Regions from separate parts of the Arthrobacter sp. 05N429 genome, predicted to be linked through region 2. Evidence: riboswitches for the same ligand, from Rfam matches in the RefSeq annotation. Region 2 holds a riboswitch; the other holds the start of a gene.
What was found. A riboswitch is a leader RNA that binds a small molecule or an ion and turns the genes downstream of it on or off. The one in region 2 is predicted to bind glycine.
Positions count from the first base shown of each region.

Region 1: linked by a shared signal. The riboswitch ahead of gcvP (aminomethyl-transferring glycine dehydrogenase) and the one ahead of gcvP (aminomethyl-transferring glycine dehydrogenase) in region 2 are both predicted to bind glycine.

Region 1 is NZ_JBFTMQ010000016.1:51,264-59,035, forward strand. It holds gene AC1DF4_RS18155 (sigma-70 family RNA polymerase sigma factor) at 1-501, shown strand, start outside; gene AC1DF4_RS18160 (Dps family protein) at 702-1,181, shown strand; gene AC1DF4_RS18165 (MFS transporter) at 1,255-2,883, opposite strand; gene AC1DF4_RS18170 (TetR/AcrR family transcriptional regulator) at 2,953-3,492, shown strand; glycine riboswitch at 3,632-3,730, shown strand; glycine riboswitch at 3,732-3,848, shown strand; gene gcvP (aminomethyl-transferring glycine dehydrogenase) at 3,888-6,770, shown strand; gene gcvT (glycine cleavage system aminomethyltransferase GcvT) at 6,784-7,772, shown strand, end outside.
Region 2 is NZ_JBFTMQ010000012.1:88,418-96,189, forward strand. It holds gene AC1DF4_RS16510 (GntR family transcriptional regulator) at 1-519, shown strand, start outside; gene AC1DF4_RS16515 (MFS transporter) at 652-1,713, opposite strand; gene AC1DF4_RS16520 (dihydrodipicolinate synthase family protein) at 1,691-2,587, opposite strand; gene AC1DF4_RS16525 (EamA family transporter) at 2,736-3,593, opposite strand; gene AC1DF4_RS16530 (B3/B4 domain-containing protein) at 3,714-4,454, opposite strand; gene AC1DF4_RS16535 (helix-turn-helix domain-containing protein) at 4,447-5,052, opposite strand; glycine riboswitch at 5,500-5,597, shown strand; glycine riboswitch at 5,599-5,705, shown strand; gene gcvP (aminomethyl-transferring glycine dehydrogenase) at 5,760-7,772, shown strand, end outside.

The DNA.
Region 1 (7,772 bases), on a different contig from region 2:
CCCAGCGTCGACGAGATTGCCGCGGCCCTCGGTGTCCAGCAGAGCGTCGTCGAGGCAGCCCTCGCCGATGCCTCCCGGACCCTGACGCCCCTGGATGAAGCCGTCGTTGACACGTTGGCCGCCGAGACCCTGACCCCTGAACACTCCGTACTCGCGGACGAGCGGCTCCAGTACCTCCGCGCGGCGGTGAAGTCCCTCCCCGAGCGGATGCGCTACGTCGTCGAGGAGATCTACTTTGGCGACCGGACCGTCAAGGACCTGGCCGCGGAACTTGGATCCACCCACGCGGCGGTCTCCCAGCAGCGCGCCGAGGCCATCCGGCTTATGCGTGACGGCCTGACCGCGCACTATTCGGACGATCCGGGGCAGGGCTTCGAGCCCCAGTCGCGGATCACCCCGAAACGCCGAAACGACTACCTCGCCCAACTGGCAGAAACCACCACGGGCGGCATTACGCGGGCGATCTTCCCGCAGGGGCCGGTGCTCAACCAGGCGGTCTGAGCGGTTCCGCACGTCCTCCCCGGCAGGTAGTAAGCCGACTTAGTAAGCTGACCGAGAAATTCTACCCGGGGCGTCGCCGTCCCTCCATGCTCTGGGGTAGCGTCGGTAGCATCGAATCCAGCGATATCGACCGCAATAGCGGCTTGGTAAAAGCGGATTCTACAGTCGCGCAACGGTATCGGACTTACTCAGGAGGACGCATGAAAGCATCACCAACGCTCACGACGAACCTGCAGGCAGTGCTCGTGGACCTGATCGAACTTCACGTTCAGGGCAAGCAGGCGCACTGGAACATCGTCGGGACGAACTTCCGGGACCTCCACCTGCAGCTGGATGAGATCATAGACGCCGCGCGCGCCTTCGCGGATGACCTGGCGGAGCGCATGCGTGCCCTGCACGCCCTCCCGGACGGCCGCAGCTCCACGGTGTCCAAGTCCACCTCTCTCGCCGAATTCCCGGCGGGCCTGATCAACACGAAGGACGCCATCGAGCGGATCGTCGCCGCCCTCGAGGCCGCCGTCGGAACCATGCGCAAGGTTCACGACGAAGTGGACGAAGAGGACCCCACGACGGCGGACCTGCTGCACGAGTTCATCGCCAAGTTTGAGCAGTACGCGTGGATGGTCAACGCCGAGACGATGCGGGCCAACGCCAGCGTCACCACGGCGGACAGCAAGTAGCAGCCGCCAGCATTTTCAGCGCCCGGCGCCGGTTCCCACCGACGCCGGGCGCTCGGCATTTAATCCCCCCGGGTTACCGCGCCGTTGGCACTTTCCGAAGGACGACGGCGGCGAGGACTGACGCCCCCGCCATCAGGACCAGCGCGATGGCTGCCGTGATGTGGACGCCCGAGTCGAAGGCGGCGCGGGCTGCGGTCATTACTGCGTCCGCCAGCGGTCCCGGGAGAGCCTGGGCCAGCTCCACGGCCCCGGCAAGGGTCTCGCCGGCCTGGGCAGACGCCTCGGCGGGGGCGCTCTCGGCGACGGCAGCGGGCAACCGGAGATTGCCCTGGTAGGAGGCCGTCAGAATCGAGCCCAGGATAGCGGTGCCGAGGAGGGATCCGATTTCGTAGCCCGTCTCGGAAATTGCCGCCGCCGCGCCGGATTTCTCCGCGGGGGCGGCGCCCAGGATCAGGTCGTTGGAAATGGTTTCCGCAGCCCCCACACCGAGGCACAGCACCAGCAGGGCCGCCAGCAGCAGCGCGGGGCCGTTGCCGTGATCGCCGAAGGCCACCAGGAAGTAGCCCGCGGCACTCAGGAGCAGCCCGCCGGCCACCACGAAACCGGGCCGGACCTTTTTCACCAGCGGGACCACCAGCAGGCCGGCCGCCACGGTGGCGATCAGGGCGGGAACCATGGCGACGCCGGATTCCGAGGGGGACTGCCCCTCGAGCAACTGCAGGTGCTGCGCGAGGAAAAGGATGAAGCCGTTGAAGGAGAACAGTGCCAGCACGTTCGCGATGATGGCGGTGCTGAAGACCCGGTTGCCGAAGAGGCTGATATCCAGCAGCGGAGCGGTGCGGTTCCGTACCGGACGGCTTTGTGCCGGACCGGCCTGCAGGAGGTGCCGCTGGCGCCGGATGAAGACGTAGCCCATCAGCAGGCCAAAGCCGATGGCGGCCAGCGGTTCCGCGGCCGGTCCGTGGGTGGCCAGGATCTTGATGCCGTAGACCACGGGCACCATCACCATCAGGGACAGGACGATGCTGGGCACGTCCACGCGGCCCGGGTTCGGGTCGCGGGATTCCGGGATCAGGGCCGGACCCAGGACCAGCAGCGGGAGGATGATCGGCACGGCGACCAGCAGGACAGCGCCCCACCAGAAGTGCTCCACCAGCCAGCCGCCGAAGATCGGGCCCAGCGCGGCGCCGCCGGAGAAGCCGGCGGCCCAGATGGCCACGGCCAGCCGGCGCCGGTTGGGCTCGGGGAAGATGTTGCGGATCAGGGACAGGGTGGAGGGCATCAGCATGGCGCCGAAGAATCCCAGCCCTGCGCGTCCGGCGATCAGCCATTCGGCGCTGGGGGCGAAGGCGGTGACCGCCGAGACGGCAGCGAAACCCGTGCTGCCGATGAAGAGCAGCCGGCGGCGGCCGATCCTGTCCCCGAGGCTGCCCATGGCCACGAGAAGACCGGCCAGGACCAGTGGATAGGCGTCGACAATCCAGAGCAGCTCAACTCCGGTGGCGTCGAGGCTGCGCGCGATGGCCGGTAGCGCAAAGGTCAGGGCCGTGTTGTCGACGGCCACGAGCAGCACGGGAAACATCAACAGCGCCAGCGCCAGCCAGTCGCGCCACGGGGCACGCGGTGCATGGCTGGTTGTTGCCCCGGCGGCGGACTTGCCAAGTGCTCCGGCGCTGCTGCGGGTGAAGGAAGTGTTGCTCATGGCTTAACTGTACCGTCTGGACGGTATAGTTAAGAAATGAAACCCCCGCCAGGAGGCATGATAGGACGCATGGCCAGAAAACCCGTCGCCCGCGAAGCCGTCCTCGACGCGTTCGAATCCCTGCTGATAGAAGAGGGCGAGCGTGCCGCGACGCTGGATGCCGTGGCCCGGCTGGCCGGCGTCTCCAAGGGCGGGCTGCTGTACCACTTCCCCAACAAGGAAGCGATGATCTCCGTCCTGCTGGAACGGCTGGACCGGCTGCTCGCCGAGGACCTCGCTGCCATGGCGGCCGCCCCCGAAGGCGCTGCGGCGTTCTTCATCAAGTCCTCGGTCTGGGCTGACACGCCGCTGGACCGGGTCTTCGTCGCCGCCACCAGGCTCGCCGAAGTGGCCCACCAGGAAACCTTGCGGCGGATGGCCGCCGTGCAGGCGTCATGGCTGGAACTGCTGGCGGCCGACGTCGGCCCCGCCATGGCCAAGCCGGTCCTCTATATGGGGGACGGGCTGTATTTCAATGCCATGCTGGCCCGTGGGCCGGGCGGATCGCTGCCGGAGGTCGGCCCCGACGTCGAAAGCCTCCTCACTGCCCTCGAACGTCTCCGCGGCTAGGCCTGCGGCGGCCCGTCCGCCTACCGTCTGCGGTCCCGGCGCGTAACTCTCGCGGGCGACCCGTCGCTGGTTTGCGGACGCGGGCCGGGCGTAGGACAATGAGAGCTGTGACTGTTGTCACGCCAAGTTAATATGCCTTTGATCTGCGGCGGGAGAGTTCTGCTTGTAGGTACAAGCAGGCGCCGTAGGAGCAAATCCTCCCCAGGAATCTCTCAGGCCCATGTACCGCCGCGGCAAGGCAACTCTGGAAAGTAGCAGGCTGTCTTCTGACATGCTGTGCTCACCGACGGTGCAAGCGGAGCCATGCGAGAGCACGGCTGCGCGGAAACTCTCAGGTCCAATACAGAGCGGGGAGGAACCCGAATCAATGTGGCGTACCCTGCGCCGCCTTAGTTATGGAGTTCCTTGTGACTGTTACCTCAGCCTCCACGTCCTTCGTTGACCGGCACATCGGCGCCCGCCGTGAGTCCGACGTCGACGCCATGCTGAAGGCTGTCGGCTATGACACCGTCGACGCCCTCGTGGACACCGCCGTTCCGAAGGACATCCGCCAGGACTCCCCGCTCTCGCTCGGCGCAGCGCTTAGCGAAGTCGAGGTCCTCGCCGAACTGCGCCAGCTGGCCGCGAAGAACAAGACCGCGGTCCAGATGATCGGCCAGGGCTACTACGACACGGTCACCCCGGCCGTCATCCGCCGGAACATCCTCGAGGCCCCGGCCTGGTACACGGCCTACACGCCGTACCAGCCGGAAATTTCCCAGGGCCGGCTCGAGGCGCTGCTGAACTTCCAGACCATGGTCCAGGACCTCGTGGGCCTGCCGATCGCCAACGCGTCGCTGCTGGACGAAGCCACCGCCGTCGCCGAGGCCGTGCTGATGATGCGCCGCGCCAACAAGAACAAGGCCGCCCACGACGGCAAGACCGTCCTCGACGCCGACTGCCTCCCGCAGACCATCGCGATCGTCCAGGGGCGCGCCGAGGCCCTCGGCTTTGAGGTGGAGGTCGCCGACCTCTCCAAGGGACTGCCCGACGGCGTCATCAACGGCGTCGTCCTCCAGCAGCCCGGCGTCTCCGGGCGCGTGTTCGACCACAGCGCCGTCATCGCCGAGGCCAAGGAACGCGGTGCCCTCGTCACGGTCGCCGCCGACCTCCTCTCCCTGACCCTGATCACGTCCCCGGGCGAGCAGGGCGCGGACATCGCCGTCGGCTCCGCCCAGCGCTTCGGCGTCCCGCTGTTCTTCGGCGGCCCGCACGCCGCCTACATGGCGGTCCAGAAGGGCCTCGAACGGTCCATGCCCGGCCGCCTCGTCGGTGTCTCCAAGGACAACGCCGGCGTTCCGGCCTACCGCCTCGCGCTGCAGACCCGCGAGCAGCACATCCGCCGCGAGAAGGCCACCTCCAACATCTGCACCGCCCAGGCGCTGCTGGCCATCGTGTCCTCGTTCTACGCCGTCTACCACGGCCCGGACGGGCTGAAGGCGATCGCCGAGACCGTCCACGGCCACGCCAGGACCATCGCCGCCTCCCTGAAGGATGCCGGCCTGAACGTGCTTCACACGTCGTTCTTCGACACCGTGACCGTCTCGGTGCCCGGCAAGGCCGCCGAAATCGTCGCGGCAGCCGACGCCAAGGGCATCAACCTGCGTTCCATCGACGCCGACACGGTCGGCATCTCCGCCGATGAGGCCACGACGGCGGCCATAGTCGCCGACGTCGTCGCCGCCTTTGGGGCTAGCGTCGCAGACAGTGACGCCGGCTTCTCCCTGGACTCGGCCGTCGAGCGCACCTCCGATTACCTCCAGCACCCGGTGTTCAACACCCACCGCTCCGAAACCCAGCTGCTGCGCTACATCCGCCGCCTCTCGGACCGCGACCTCGCCCTGGACCGCACCATGATTCCGCTGGGCTCCTGCACCATGAAGCTGAACGCCACCGCGGAGATGGAAGCCATCTCCTGGCCGGAATTCGCCTCCATCCACCCCTTCGCCCCGGAATCCCAGACTGCGGGCTGGCGTGAACTGATCGAGGACCTCGAGGCCCAGCTGACCGAGATCACCGGCTACGACCAGGTCTCCATCCAGCCCAACGCCGGCTCCCAGGGCGAGCTCGCCGGCCTGCTGGCCATCCGCGGCTACCATCTCTCCCGCGGTGACGAGCAGCGCAACGTCTGCCTGATCCCGGCCTCGGCGCACGGCACGAACGCGGCCTCGGCCGTGCTCGCCGGCATGAAGGTCGTCGTCGTCGCCACCGCCCCGGACGGCACGATCGACCACGCCGACCTGCAGGCCAAGATCGAGCTGCACAAGGACGCCCTGTCCTGCATCATGATCACCTACCCGTCCACCCATGGTGTGTACGACGCCGACGTCCGCGAGGTCTGCGACGCCGTCCACGCCGCCGGCGGCCAGGTCTACATCGACGGCGCCAACCTCAACGCCCTCGTCGGCCTGGCCCAGCCCGGCCTGTTCGGCGGCGACGTTTCGCACCTGAACCTGCACAAGACCTTCTGCATCCCGCACGGCGGCGGCGGCCCCGGCGTCGGCCCGGTCGCAGCCCGGGCACACCTGGCACCGTTTATGCCCGGCAACGCAGCGGATCCGGCCAACGGCGAAACCGGCACGCCGATCTCCGCCTCCCGCTACGGCTCGGCCGGTGTGCTGCCGATCTCCTGGGCGTACGTGAAGCTCATGGGCGGCCAGGGACTGACCGAGGCCACCAAGTCGGCGCTGCTCGCGGCCAACTACATCGCGGCCCGCCTGAACGACTTCTTCCCGGTGCTCTACACCGGCGAAGGCGGACTCGTGGCCCACGAATGCATCCTGGACCTGCGCGAACTCACTGCCAAGACCGGCGTCACCGCCGAGGACGTCGCCAAGCGCCTCATCGACTACGGCTTCCACGCGCCCACCCTCGCGTTCCCGGTAGCGGGCACCCTGATGGTCGAACCCACCGAGTCCGAGGACCTCGGCGAGATCGACCGCTTCATCACGGCGATGATCGCCATCCGCGCCGAGATCGACCAGGTGGCCCACGGCGACTTCACCGTGGAGCACAGCCCGCTGCGCAACTCACCGCACACCGCCGCCGCTGTCATCAGCACCGACTGGGCGCGCGAATACCCGCGCGAACAGGCCGTCTTCCCGGTCCACACGCTCCGCCAGGACAAGTACTTCCCGCCGGTCGGCCGGATCGACGGCGCCGCCGGGGACCGCAACCTGATCTGCTCCTGCCCTCCCCTCGAAGCCTTCGAGGACCACTCCGACGACTCCGCCAACTGAAGGACAGCCAACGATGACTGAGAACTACACGGCCCTTTACGAAGAGCACAAGAAGCTCGGCGCCTCCTTCACGGACTTCGGCGGCTGGCAGATGCCGCTGAAGTACAGCTCCGAACTCGCCGAGCACCACGCCGTCCGCAAGTCCGCGGGCCTGTTTGACCTCTCCCACATGGGAGAAGTCTGGGTCACCGGCCCCGACGCCGCAGCCTTCCTGGACTACGCCCTCGTCGGCAAGATCTCCGCGATGACGGTCGGCAAGGCCAAATACTCGCTGATCTGCAACGAGGACGGCGGCATCATCGACGACCTCATCACCTACCGGCGTCCCGCGGCGGCCGACGGCACTGACAAGTTCCTCGTGGTCCCCAACGCGGGCAACGCCAAGGTTGTGGCCGCGGCCCTGGCCGAGCGGGCGGGTTCTGGCTCGGAAGGCGGATTCGACGTCACCGTCGAGGACGCGTCCGCCGAAATCTCGCTGATCGCCGTGCAGGGGCCCAAGGCCGAGGAGATCCTGCTGCGCCTGGTCCCCGCCGCGCAGCACGAGCTCGTCACCGGGCTGAAGTACTACGCCGCCGTCGAAGTGCCGTTCATGTTCGGCGGCGCCAGCCAGGACCTCCTGCTGGCCCGCACGGGCTACACCGGCGAAGACGGGTTCGAAATCTTTGTCGCCAACGACGACGCCGCCGCCCTCTGGCAGGCGCTTGTCGCCATCGCCGAAGATGGCGAACTGACCGCTGCCGGGCTCGCGTCCCGCGACTCGCTCCGCCTCGAGGCCGGCATGCCGCTCTACGGCAACGAGCTCTCCCTCGACGGCGACCCGTACGCCGCCGGGCTGGGCCCGATCGTCGCGCTGTCCAAGGAAGGCGACTTCGTCGGCAAGGCCGCCCTGGCCGCGAAGAAGGAAGCCGGCGCCGGAGCCACCACGGGCCGCAAGCTCGTGGGCCTCAAGGGCCTCGGACGCCGGGCCGGCCGCGGCCACTACCCGGTCCTCAAGGACGGCAA
Region 2 (7,772 bases):
CTGGTGCCCCGGCGCGGGTTCGTCGTGGCGCCGCTGACCGGCCAGGACATCCGGGACCTTTTCCAGGTCCAGGCCCTTATTGGCGGGGAACTCGCCGCCCGGGCCGCGGCCAACGCGAGCGAGCAGGACGTGGCCGAACTAGAGGCACTGCACCACGAGCTGATCGCGGCCGCCGCCCGAAATGACCACGACCGGCTCGAAGAGAAGAACCACGCCTTCCACCGCGAGATCAACCTGATGGCCGACTCCCGGAAGACCGTCTGGGTTCTGGGTTTGGTCACCCGGTACGTCCCGAGGCAGTTCTACTCCTCCATCCCGGGCTGGCCCCGCGCCACCATGGAGGACCACGCCGAACTGCTCCACGGCATCCAGGCCAAAGACCCGGAGGCGGCCCGGGACGCGATGCACCAGCACATCGTCCACGCCGGCGAGCTGCTGGCTGCCCACTTCGACGCGCGCGTCGCAGCTGCGGAAAGGGATGCGGAAAAGACTGAAGCCGTGGGCTTCACTTCCGCCTGACCCCGTTCAGTGGAGAAATAGCGGTTGAGCGGATTTGGCCAAGGTTCGGTAGCCACCGACGCCCAAACAGTGGACGTAGACAACGCCGCCTGGTCACGGCTCTGGGGATGCCCAGTGCCTGGCAAGCGGCGCCTATGGATGTCCCGGGACAGGAACGCGCTGACCTGCGTATTCACTGCGCGCGGCGAGGGTTGCCGCGAAGAACATCGCGTTGGCGATCCCTGCCAGGCAGAAGGCCATGAGGGATGCGGGGAGTGCCGGAGTAAGCATCACCAGTATCAGTGCTGCCGCGACGAGTGCGGCGAGGGAGCTCATGAGAGGGTCTGCGTCGCGGCGAAGGGGCCGGACCATAAGCGCTGCTGATCCGAGAAGATTTCCTATCCCGTAGGCTGCGACCAGTGTTCCGGCGGCTGCGGCCCCGCCGAGCGCGGGAGCTGTGGCAACGGCGTAGATCGGTAACGCGGCGACCGAGAATGCGACGGTCACGGTGAGCCCGAGTGTGCGGCGCAGCGGACCGCGTTTCCATATGAGTCTCAGTGTTCGACCAGGCGACGGCACGTCAATTGCCTTGTCGAGTGGCTCTTGCCTGGGGAGTGCGAGGACGGCTCCCGCACCAACGACGGCGGCTCCGGCCAGAACCAGCGTCGCGGTGAGTGCGTCAGAGGCTGCCGCGATCCATGCCACTGCTGCGGGGCCGAGGGTGCCGCTGAGCCCGTAGCTTGCGACGTCCCAGCCTTGTGCTCTGCGTTGGCTGCGCTGCCCGGGGCCGGCGATAGAGGGCAGGCGGCTACTGATCCCGCCGGTGAGCATCGGCCCGAAGATGCCCGAGGCAACGAGCAGCATGGCTGGCCAGACCGGCCAGGCGACGGGCAGGAGCAGTGCAGCAGCAGCAAGCAGCAACCCGTGGAGGACGGCGGAGCACGCGATCACTTTGCGTCCGTCACGTGCTTTATCGAGGCGTCGTGCGATGAACGGGCCGAGCAGGTGGGGTGCGGTGATTGATGCTCCCAGGAGTCCGGCCAGCCAGCCCGGCATCCCGCAGGCGTTCGCGAGCAGCACGACGGCGACTACTGCGCCGCCGTCGGCGCTGCGAACCAGAGTCGCGGCGAAGACGTAGCGGGCCAACGCCCCTACCCGGCGGTCCTCCCTGCAGGGAACGCCGAGGCCAGCGCTACGGGTTGAGCCCGAGCTCATCGACAATCCTGCCAACACGGGCACGTTGCTTCTCGGTCAATCCTTGGAGGGGAAGCGGCAGGCACGATGGTGATGCCAGTCCCAGCTGTTCCGCTATTGCCGCAACAACCCGGATACTCCCGCCAAACTCGGCAAATAGCTGCCACAACGGTGCCAGTCGTTCGGACTCGGCGGACGCTTCGGAGACCCGCCTTTCCAGGGCGGCCCGGGTGATCCGCATCGCCAGGGCGGGTAAAGTGCCGCCAATGACCGAGTACCAGGCATCGCACCCGGCAGCCAGTCCGGCGGCGGCCTTGGCGTCACCGGAAACTCCGATGGTCACGTGCGCAGGGACGGCTGCCCGGATTTCCTGCACCAGCGCCTGCGCCTGCGCCGGATCGGCCGGCACGCCGGGGATTTTGATGGAAGCGATTCCGGGCAGTTCCGCGATGCGTCCGTAGAGCTCGGTCGTGAAGGTGAAGTGGGTGGTGCCCGGGTTGTCATAGACGATGACGGGCAGCGACGAGTTCGCGGTGACGGTTTGGAAGAGTTCGAACACGTCATCGTCGGTGAGGGGTTGATAGGTCATGGGAGCAAGCAGGAGCCCGGACGCTCCCGCCTGTTCTGCCTTTTCAGCGTTCGCGAGGACGTGTGAGGTCCGCAAGGCCCCGATACCAATGAACACGGGTGTTTCGACGGCGTGTTCGACGGCGAGACGGGCGACACGGCTTCGTTCCTCGCTGCTCAGGTAGGCGTAGGAGCCGGTGGATCCGAGCGCGGTGATGGAGTCAACCTTCGCCTCCGAGAGCCGTTCGATCAGACGAACGAAGGCATGCTCGTCAACAGCATCATGTGCCAGAGGGGTCAGGGGGAAGGCGCTCAAGCCGGTGAACATGGGTATAACTCCTTTGTTTGAATAGCGGGGAAGCAAAGTCTGAGCCACCTGCCGCTGCTGGGCGGGCTGATCTGCGGGGGCAACTGTCAGCAGGTATTTCCCGCGCAGCGACAGTTCTGTCGGACGCGCCTATTTGGAGGACTGTGGCCTACTTTGGTCCTTGGCCGATGAGGTCGGGGTCGGTGCGGGCGGCGGCGGGTTCGCGGGTGTGCGGTTGCCGTCGGCCGCCGCGTTGCGCGGCGGCGCCGGCGAGGACGACGAGCGTGATGCCGCCGAATTGGGTGAGCGAGGGTTGCTGGTGCAGCACGAGCAGCCCGAGGAGCACGCCGATGGCCGGTTCGAGGGCCATTAGGGTACCGAACGCGGTGGGCGTCATCCGGCGCAGGGCGAGCATCTCGAGAACGAACGGCAGCACCGGCATCAGGACGGCCAGTCCGAAGGCGGCGGCGAGGATACCGAGGTTGAGGTGTCCTGCGGACTGCGGGATGCCGACGACAGCTGCCGTGGCGGCGGCGACGGGAACGGTGAGTGAAAGTGCGCCGATGCCCGTGAAGCGGTCGCCGATCCGTTGGGTGAGCACGATGTAGGCGGCCCATCCGATGGCCGCGAGTCCTGCGAAGCCGATACCGGCGAGGTTGATGTCGCCGGCCCAGGGTTCGGTCAGCAGGACGACTCCGAGCAGCGCCAGGGCTGGCCAGATAAGCGCCCGTGCGCTGTGGCTGCGCACCGCGGCGACGGTCAGCGGACCGAGGAACTCGATCGCGACGGCGGTGCCGAGCGGGATCCGTTCGATGGAGGCGAGGAAGGCGATGGTCATCAGTCCGGTGGCGACGCCCAGCCCCAGGAGAACGGGGACGTCGTGGCGGCGTAGCGTGCGCAATGGGGGTCGGGCGATGGCCAGGAAGATGAGTGCTCCCACGCTGAGTCTGAGCCAGGCGGTTCCGGCCGGCCCCACCGTTGCAATCAGATCTACTGATAGGGCCGAGCTCAGCTGGACGGAGAGCATGGCGGCCACGGCTAGCCCCCACGGCGGCACGGGAACATTGTTGGGGACGCGCTGGCTCACGGCTGGCCCTTTCGGGGCTGCCGGTCACCGATCGCGCGTGGCCGGGAGCGGATGAGCATGTCAGTGTCCTTCATCGATGATTGTGGCGGCGGTTATCAGGCGGCGGGCGGCCCTGACGTCGGGACCGAGCCGGGTCAGCCGGGCGAGCAGGTCCTCGGCTGCGGCGTGGAGCGCCTCGTCGGATATGGGTTCGAGCGCGTCGAGGATGAACAGCGCGGAGGTGGTGTCCTCGCCGAGCTGGGTGCGGCGTGTCTGGCGCCAGTTCCAGCGCCGGCAGGTCACTCCGGCGTCGTCGCACCACACGACCTCGCCGGGTTCCGGGTGTTCGATCACCGCGGCGCCGTCGGCGGCGGTATCGAAGGGTTCCTTGCCGGTGGCGCGGACCAGCCGTGGCGCACCGATGTAGCGGGTGAGATCCTCCCCGCCCAGCGGGATCTGGTGGAGCACCGAGACCGCGTTATAGAGATCGGTGAGACGGTTCACCCGGGGCAGCCCGGACACCGCACGGCGCAGGAGCGCCTCCAGGCTGTTGCGTGTGCGGTTCGGTTTGGCTCCGAAGCCCTGGTAAGCCTGCCGCCAAGCAGCCACGTGCGGGAGTTGCTCGACTGGCCGGTCGCCGAGCAACTCGCGGGCTGCGGTCGCCGCCGCCTGGAGCATCTTGTCACCGGCCTGGTCGCTCGGGCCCGGGACGAGTCCGTCCACGGCCAGCAGCAAGGCCCGGTAGTCGGGCCGGAGCGCGAACACGGCGGCGTCAACCCGGCCGCCGTCAAGGAATTCCTGAAGCATGCCCTGCTCAGGCATCGGACGCCTCCGGCCGGTGTCCTGTCCCTACGCCCGGTTCGAAGACGGCCAGGGAGAACCTGGCCGGTTCCGTGCCCGGATTGGAGTAAGAGTGTGCCACGTCGCCCGGGAACGTCACCGCGTCGCCTGCTTCGAGGGTGACCGATTGGCCTGCGACCTCCACCATGACCGTGCCCTGCTGGACCTGCAAAAGCTCTTTGGTGCCGGGCATGTGGGCCTCGCTCACATGACGGTCACCGGGACCCAGGGTCCAGTCCCACAGTTCAACCACGTCCGGCGGCTCGGTGCCGGCCACCAACACCCCGCGACCCCCGGACTCACCATTCCACAACGCAGCGCCCTCACCACTGCGGGTGACCTTCACCGGCTTCTGCCGAGGCGGCTCGACCAACGCCGGCAGCCCCACACCGAGCGCGTCGCTGATCCTCAGCAGCGTTCCCACGCTGGGATTCGCGGCACCCTGCTCCACGTTGACGACCATCCTGCGGCTTACCCCTGCAGACTCCGCCAGCTGATCAAGCGTCCAGCCCCGCGACTGCCGCTCCTGCTTAACCCGGGCGCCAATTGCCAGCGCCAAGCTCGTTGTACTCTGATCCATAAGTGCATCATAGTGCACTGTGAGTGCATTATCTAGAACACCTAAATGCGCTGTCCAGCTCGCGGTCCCTCATCGTCTTATGGGGCAGCGCATGCGGCTCCCCCTGATCCCACGGGATAGCTGTAACCGTGGCTCGTTTTTCGACCGTCACGATCGTCACCGTTTGGGGCCAGTTTCAGTTGCTCGCCCGACGACGGACTCCGCCGAATGAGTCCACGGGCTGAAGGCCCATGGCGGTGAATGTCAGGGGGCCGGTGGATCCACGAGGTGCTTCCAGCGGCTGGCGAGGCTGCGGGAGGCGATGCCATTTCTCTGACGTGGCCAGCAATTCCCTAGTGGCGGTTCACCGCAGCTCGGCAAAAGACACATTCGGAGTCGGTTCTTGCGTCCCTGTCCGAGCAAAGGCTAAAGTGTGAGGCGTGTCACCAACCAAGTGACATGTGCTGATGATCTGCGGCGGGAGAGTCCTGCCGGTACGTTCTGCAGGCGCCGTAGGAGCAAATCCTCCCCAGGAATCTCTCAGGCCCACGTACCGCCGCGGCAAGGCAACTCTGGAAAGCAGTCCGGATATTCGGACTCACCGACGGTGCAAGGGTCACCCTGCTAACAGCAGGGGGCGCGGAAACTCTCAGGTCCAATACAGAGCGGGGAGGAACCCAAATCAATGTGGCGCACCCAATGCGCCACCTGAATTATGGAGTTCCTTCATGACCATCCAGTCGTCCCCTTTAACCTTTGCCGATCGGCATATTGGTGCGCGGCGCCAGGCCGATATTGGCGCCATGCTCAAGGCCGTGGGCTATGACAGCGTTGACGGCCTCGTGGACGTCGCCGTCCCTGATTCCATCCGCCAGGCCAAGCCGCTGGCCCTCAAGGACGCCCTCAGCGAGGTCGAGGTCCTTGCCGAGCTCCGCCGGCTTGCCGCCAAGAACAAGACCGCGGTCCAGATGATTGGGCAGGGCTACTACGACACCGTCACCCCGGCCGTGATCCGCCGCAATATCCTCGAAGCCCCCGCCTGGTACACGGCGTACACGCCCTACCAGCCGGAGATCTCCCAGGGCCGGCTCGAGGCGCTGCTGAACTTCCAGACCATGGTCCAGGACCTCGTCGGCCTCCCGATCGCCAACGCCTCGCTGCTGGACGAAGCCACCGCCGTCGCCGAGGCCGTGCTGATGATGCGCCGCGCCAACAAAAACAAGACGGCCCACGACGGCAAGACCGTCCTCGACGCCGACTGCCTGCCGCAGACCATCGCGATCGTCCAGGGCCGCGCCGAGGCCCTCGGCTTCGAGGTCGAGGTTGCCGACCTCTCCAAGGGACTGCCTGAGGGCGTCATCAACGGCATCGTCCTGCAGCAGCCCGGCGTCTCTGGCCGCGTGTTCGACCACACCGCCGTGATCGCCGATGCCAAGGAACGCGGCGCCCTCGTCACCGTCGCCGCTGACCTGCTCGCGCTGACCCTCATCACCCCGCCCGGCGAGCAGGGCGCCGACATCGCCGTCGGTTCCACCCAGCGATTCGGCGTCCCGCTATTCTTCGGCGGCCCGCACGCGGCCTACATGGCCGTTGCCAAGGGCCTGGAGCGGTCCATGCCCGGCCGTCTGGTCGGTGTCTCCAAGGACCTCGCCGGAGTCCCGGCGTACCGCCTGGCGCTGCAGACCCGTGAGCAGCACATCCGCCGGGAGAAGGCCACGTCCAACATCTGCACCGCGCAGGCGCTGCTGGCGATCGTGTCCTCGTTCTACGCCGTTTACCACGGCCCTGACGGCCTGAAGGCCATTGCCGAGCGCGTCCACAACAACGCCCGCACCCTGGCCACCACGCTCCAGATCGCCGGCCGCGAACTGGTCACCGAGACCTTCTTCGACACCGTCACCGTCCGCGTCCCCGGCAAGGCAGCCAAGGTCATCGCGGCCGCAGAGGCTCGTGGAATCAACCTGCGCCGGATCGACGCGGACACCATCGGCGTCTCCGCTGATGAAACCACGACGACAGAGGTCCTCTCCGCCATTGCCGTCGCTTTCGGTGCCGGTCCGGTTGCTGAAGCGAAGGGCTTTGAACTGCCTGAACCGGTGCTCCGCACCTCCGAGTACCTCCAGCATCCGGTGTTCAACACGCACCGCTCCGAGACCCAACTGTTGCGCTATATCCGCAAGCTGAGCGACCGGGACCTCGCGCTGGACCGCACCATGATCCCACTGGGCTCCTGCACCATGAAGCTGAATGCCACGGCGGAGATGGAAGCCATATCCTGGCCGGAGTTCGCCTCCATTCACCCGTTCGCCCCGGAATCCCAGACCGTCGGGTGGCGCGAACTGATCAGCGGGCTGGAAGCTGACCTTGCCGAGATCACCGGCTACGACCAAGTCTCCCTGCAGCCGAACGCCGGTTCCCAGGGCGAGCTCGCGGGCCTGCTGGCCATCCGCGGCTACCACCGCTCCCGCGGTGATGCCCAGCGCAACGTCTGCCTGATTCCGGCCTCCGCGCACGGCACCAACGCCGCGTCCGCTGTCCTGGCCGGGATGAAGGTTGTTGTGGTGGCCACCGCTCCGGACGGCACCATCGACCACGCTGACCTGAACGCCAAGATCGAGCTGCACAAGGACGGTCTGTCGGCGATCATGATCACCTACCCGTCTACGCACGGTGTGTACGACGCCGACGTCACAGAAATCTGCGAGGCAGTGCACGCTGCCGGCGGCCAGGTGTACGTGGAC